DNA from 2 places in the Shewanella sp. 30m-14 genome. Region 1 is predicted to be linked to the other one. Evidence: riboswitches for the same ligand, from Rfam matches in the RefSeq annotation. Region 1 holds a riboswitch; the other holds the start of a gene.

Region 1 (3,212 bases):
AATCATGAACTGTAATCAGCATGGTGGCCAAGAGGTTTTTCACATTCATATGCATTTAGTGGGTGGCCATCCACTAGGCCCGATGTTGAGCCCGAGTGAATGAGTTCAAGCAGTCAGAGCTACTCGCTAACCGATATGGCGAGCCGATTTGTCGCGCAGCTAACTCAATGCCGTAAGCTTAAATTAAAAGTGCTAGAAGGTAGCGGAAAGCATGTTTTACTGGAGCTGCCTTACGATACACAGCTTGTTGGTTACCCTGACACGGGGGTGATCCATGGTGGTGTGATCACAACATTGATGGATACTGCAAGTGGTTGCGCGGTGGTGTGTTCAATTTTTGATAAACACCGCTTGCTTGAGATCTCTCCGACTCTCGATTTGCGTGTCGATTATATGAAGCCAGCAGCGCCGCACAAACCTGTTTATGGTTTTGCCCAGTGTTATAAATTGTCTTCAAGTGTTGCCTTTACCCGCGCTATTGCTTACCAAGATTCAATAGATGATCCCATCGCTCATGCGGTAGGCTCGTTTATGCGTATCAGCCCTGAGATGGTTGGTGAAGAGTTTAGGCAGGCATTGATGGGAGGTGCTGAATATGAATGATGAATCGTACTTTTCTATTGAACCATCGTTGGACGACAGTGCTAAGCTTGACGTTAAGGGCATCGTAAAGAAGGCCACAGAGCTAAATGACTTTGGCCATCTCTTGGAGCATGTTCCTTACGCAAAATTTATCGGAATGGCGGTAGACAGATTTGGTGATGAACTGGTTTTCAAGCTGCCAGCAAAAGATGACAACATAGGTAATCCTATCTTGCCTGCGCTACATGGCGGCGTGATTGCAGGATTTATGGAGATGTCGGCAATAGTACAATTGATGGTGTTTATGCAAACGACAAAAGTACCTAAAGTTGTTGATTTTTCAATTGATTATTTAAGGGCTGGTTACCATAAAGATAGCTTCGCCGAGTGTAAAATCACGCGCCAAGGCCGCCGAGTGGCCAATGTAAGCATTAATTGTTGGCAGACAAACCGTAAGCATTTAATTGCAACTGCAAGAGCGCACTTTTTGATTGATTAGTCGAGCTGGCTAACTTTAGTTTATTTAAGTTACGCCTATTAGCTTATGCTTAAACTCAAGCTTATTAACTCAAGCTTATTAACTCAAGCTTATTAACTTACGTTTATTCGCTTAGGCTATTAATCGGGCATGTTAATTTAACTTGCTACTTAACTCATGGTTTGTATCAATAGCGTATGTGTTGCAGCTAAGAAGGGGATAGAGATGAAAAAGGTTTTATTGGGACTATTTACCGCATTGGTTTTCACTGCATGTGCTCAACATACTGCCGGTGTGATGGCGGGGTCAAATGGGGATGCTAGGATTGATAACAATAGCTTTGGTAAAGAGGTACAAGTAACCAATATCATGGCTCGCCCTGAAGGCGGATTCTTACGTGGTACGGGAACCATTGTCAGTCAGGTATCAACCGATTTAAGGTTGCAATATAAGTTCACCTGGTTTGATTTAAACGGAATGACAATTGACGACGAAGGCGTAAGCTGGAAATCGGTAAAGCTACACGGTAAACAGCACCTGCAAGTTAGCGCTGTGGCTCCTAATGCCACCGCAACTCGTTTTGAGCTATACGTGAGAAAAGCCTTTTCAAATTAGCCTGTCGACACTCTTGGTTAATATTGGTTAGTTAAAGTGGTAAGTTTAAGTTGTTGGCTAAAGCCTAGCGTAAACCAAGTTTATATCGCACCTGTTAAAAAAACGTCAGCTAAGCTGACGTTTTTTCATGCAAAAAGTACCTGTTTTTAAAGAAGTCTGTCATCGAGTTGTAAATTTCATGTATAATCGCGCTCGCCAAGGGGTGTTAAAGTCTATAAACCGAAAGTCGGATTTATCTGCTTTGACTGAGATGTTGAAAAACGAACCCTTTGAACCTGATCCGGCTAATACCGGCGTAGGAATGGGCCACAATTCATTTCCCGATCGCTTCTTTACTGATGCCGGATCTCAAAATTTTACTTTGAGGTCCTATGTTAAATCTAAAATCTTATTCGCCAATAGCACTTGCGGTTATTGCAGCCATCTCATCTACAAACGCCTTTGCTAATGGCGATGCATCCACCACTCACGATGATATCGAAGTCATGGTGGTGACCTCTGACTTTCGTGGTTCAGCATTAGAAACAATGCCCTCCAGCGTTACCATTATTGATCAGCAACAAATTGAAGATGAAGGTGCCCAACACTTTGAAGATATCTTAAATACGGTTGCCAATTTAAATTGGTCTGGTGGTAGCTCTAGACCTAAATATTTCCAGATCCGTGGTGTGGGCGAGCAAGAAGAATACCAGGGCGCACCTAACTCTTCGGTGGGGTTTGTTGTAGACGATATCGACCTATCTGGTTTAGGCATGGTCTCAAGCATGTATGATCTACAACAAGTAGAAGTGCTACGTGGGCCACAAGGAACTCGCTATGGCGCAAATGCCTTAGCAGGTCTAATTTATCTCAAGAGTAACGACCCTACCGATGTGTTTGAACATGGCGCAGAAGTCTCTCTTGGCGATGATAATCTACAGACTTTCAGTGGTTTCAGCTCAGGTCCTATTACAGACTCAGGTAATTTACTTTATCGTGTTTCGTTACAGCAGCATCAACAAGATGGCTATCGTGACAACCTCTACCTTGGCCGAAGTGACACCAATAATCGTGATGAGTTTACAGGCCGCGGTAAGTTACGCTGGTATGCAACCGAAGATCTAGAAATCGATTTAACTTTCCTGCACGCGAACTACGACAATGGTTATGATGCATGGACACTGGATAATAATGGTTTTGACACATTAACCGATGCTCCGGGTGTCGATAAGCAACGTACAACAGGCTCGTCACTTAAGTTCACCTATACTGGCGCCGAGAATTTTGATCTCACTTCATTAACCTCGTTGGCGCAATCAGATACGCGCCATAACTACGACGGTGACTGGGCAAACCCTGACTACTGGGAAAGTCGAGATTGCGGTGGTATTCCATGTGAGTACGAGTATAACTGGGACAAAAAAGGCGAGAGAAAAACGCTAACCCAGGAGTTTAGATTATCGTCCACAGAATCTGGACGTATTTTTTCAGATAGTACCGATTGGCTGATTGGCGTGTATGCCATGGACTTACAAGAAGATAACGACACGGTTGATAC
Region 2 (3,212 bases), on a different contig from region 1:
CTTAAACTGACAACTCTGGACTGACACTCTTGAAATCAGTATCTCTTGGATGCTCCTGTGTTTAGTGTGCGATATTCAATGGGCTCCTCAGCCTAGCATAAATAACTAATGTGAACTTATTTAAGCTGAGATTGTTCTAAGCTGTTATCACTATAGGAAGAGTGTCTAATTAAGCACAAGAGCCAGGAAGAGCCAATTGAGAGCGACGCAGAAGTGGGAGGCCAAACGCGAGCAAATCGTTAACGCAGAAAAAAGTAAGCAACAGCAACGCCAAGTTCGATTCAACGGCTTGCTCATTATCTCCAGTGTCATACTATTACACCTTGTGGCTATCGTTGCGATAAACCAATTATGGACAGGCACAGCACTGGTAACTAAAAATGTGTCCGGCGCTAAAATTCAATCATACCTGTATCAAGTTCCTCAAAACGTCACTGAGCCAAAAGTCACAGATCAAAAAGTTATTGAGCAAGTAATAAAAACGGATATTGAGCTTGAAGTGAAAAGTGAAGTCACAGTAAAACCTGTCGTAAATCCAGAGATTGTTGCTGCTACTTCGCAAGAGAAAGAACTACAAGAGAAAGTGTGGCAAGAGCGTGAAACTAACAACGGGTCAATTAAGGTCAGTAAAACAAAGGACGCTATAACGAAAGGTACTATAACAAAGCAGGCTATGACAAAGGGCACTATAACAAAGCTGACAATAAAAAAGGCGAGTAACACAAAGGGCACGATAGCTCGCAGTGAGAATAGTCAGTATGAAAAGTTAAACTTAATTCCTACTCAAAATGCGAATTCAAGTTCAGGTCAAAATAGTAGTCAAAATTTAGCATCAAGCTCAAGCCTGTTTACGCAGTCTTACTTGGGCAAGCAACGAGCCAGCAAACTCGATGAACTCATTATAGACAAGGCTGATCAATATACTAAAAAGCGTTCCTTGAGTGAGATGGATGGCGACATGCAAGAGTTAGTTTTCCCTCAAGTTGATGAGTACAGCAAGGTGCTCACAACCAACCATAGATTAGATCCGAATCGCATCGTCAGGCAAGGTGATACGTGCTATCGCATTGTCCAAGTGCCAACGCAAATTAACCCCTTTGCAGAAAACCTGGGTTACCCATTTAATTGTGGTGGAGACAAGATAAAAAAAGCGATCAATGATGCGATTTCCGCACGACTAGATAAGCGAATGATAAGTAAAAAGGGATAAGTTTTAGTTGATAAAAATTCATCTATTTTAACGGAACCACCCATTTTACAAGTTAAAACTCATATATAACAGTTGGTTATGGTTCTAATTTTTTGCTTGTTTATTGTGGTCTAATATCTACTTAAGCACTTGTATGTCACAAGTCGATAGGACTATACTGCCAGTTCATCTTGTCGGAGTGCCATATGGCTGAGACCGTTAATTCGGGATCCGTTGAACCTGATCAGGCTAGAACCTGCGAAGGAAACAAGCGAAATCATTGCAAAAATGTCTGTTTAAGACATGCTTAAGCAATGTTTCGAAGGTTACGTGTAGCTGGCGTTTATTGCCTTACTATCCGTTCAACTTTTCACATTCTCATTTCTCCTGACAAGCAACTTCATTTCTTTTTATAAAGTGAGTTTGCTAATGTCAAAACGCCGCGAAACCCGAGCTCAAGCTCAACAGTTTATTGATAACTTAAAGCCGCTACAGCACCCAAATTCTGAAAAAATTTACCTACAAGGTAGTCGAACAGATCTAAAAGTGGGTATGCGCCAAATACACCAAGCTGATACCCTAATTAGCGGCTCTGAAGCCAATCCTATATTTGAAGCCAACCCTCCACTAAAAGTCTACGACTGCGCAGGTGCGTATTCTGATCCTGATGCAAAAATCGATGTGCGTAAAGGGTTAGAAAAGTTCCGCGAGCACTGGATAGAAGAGCGCGATGATACCGAGCAACTTGCAGGTGTCAGCTCTGGCTTTACTCAGCAGCGCTTAGCTGATGACGGCTTAGACCACCTTCGATTTGAGTCATTATTACCACCTCGTCGTGCCAAAATAGGTAAATGTGTGACGCAGTTACACTATGCAAGGCAGGGCATTATCACGCCTGAAATGGAGTACATTGCCATTCGTGAAAACATGGCACAGGTAGAAGTACGAGACCCTATCTTAACGCAAAAAGATAAGGGGGAAAGTTTTGGCGCAGTGATTGGCGAGCCGATAACCGCTGAATTTGTTAGACAAGAAATTGCCCGTGGCCGAGCTATCATCCCTTTAAATATCAACCACCCAGAAGCTGAGCCTATGATTATTGGGCGTAATTTTTTGGTTAAAGTTAACGCCAATATTGGTAACTCTGCGGTGACATCGTCAATCGAAGAGGAAGTTGAAAAGCTTGTTTGGTCGACGCGTTGGGGCGCTGACACCGTGATGGACTTGTCGACGGGACGTTATATTCATGAAACCCGTGAATGGATTATTCGTAACTCACCAGTGCCAATTGGTACGGTACCAATTTATCAAGCGCTTGAAAAAGTAAACGGCGTTGCAGAAGATCTAAATTGGGCAACCTTTCGCGATACCTTGATCGAACAAGCCGAACAAGGCGTAGACTACTTCACTATTCATGCTGGTGTGTTACTGCGTTATGTACCAATGACGGCAAAACGTTTAACGGGCATCGTGTCGCGTGGCGGTTCAATCATGGCCAAATGGTGCTTGTCACACCATAAAGAAAATTTCCTTTATGAACATTTTCGTGAGATCTGTGAGATCTGCGCCGCATACGATGTATCACTGTCGCTGGGGGACGGTATGCGTCCGGGATCTATTGCCGATGCAAACGATGAAGCGCAGTTTTCGGAATTAGAAACCTTAGGCGAGCTGGTGAAAATTGCGTGGGAATATGATGTGCAAACCATTATCGAGGGACCAGGTCATATTCCAATGAATCTCATCAAAGAGAATATGGATAAACAGCTTGAGCTGTGTGATGAAGCGCCATTTTATACGTTAGGCCCGCAAACAACAGATATCGCGCCGGGTTACGATCACTTCACCTCAGGTATTGGTGCGGCAATGATCGCTTGGTATGGCTGCGCCATGTTGTGTTATGTCACGCCAAAAGAACATTTAGGCTTGCCGAATAAAGAAGATGTGAAACAAGGACTTATTACCTACAAAATTGCAGCTCATGCTGGCGATGTTGCAAAGGGACACCCTGGCGCGCAAATTC

The links. A riboswitch is a leader RNA that binds a small molecule or an ion and turns the genes downstream of it on or off. The one in region 1 is predicted to bind thiamine pyrophosphate.
Region 2: linked by a shared signal. The riboswitch ahead of thiC (phosphomethylpyrimidine synthase ThiC) and the one ahead of ACVBIU_RS00175 (TonB-dependent receptor) in region 1 are both predicted to bind thiamine pyrophosphate.

The regions. Positions count from the first base shown of each region.
Region 1 covers NZ_JBRILW010000001.1:32,279-35,490, forward strand. The annotation lists gene hinT (purine nucleoside phosphoramidase) at 1-103, shown strand, start outside; gene ACVBIU_RS00160 (PaaI family thioesterase) at 100-603, shown strand; gene ACVBIU_RS00165 (PaaI family thioesterase) at 596-1,081, shown strand; gene ACVBIU_RS00170 (YcfL family protein) at 1,286-1,675, shown strand; TPP riboswitch at 1,864-1,994, shown strand; gene ACVBIU_RS00175 (TonB-dependent receptor) at 2,047-3,212, shown strand, end outside.
Region 2 covers NZ_JBRILW010000027.1:15,989-19,200, forward strand. The annotation lists gene ACVBIU_RS17235 (hypothetical protein) at 197-1,210, shown strand; TPP riboswitch at 1,375-1,473, shown strand; gene thiC (phosphomethylpyrimidine synthase ThiC) at 1,619-3,212, shown strand, end outside.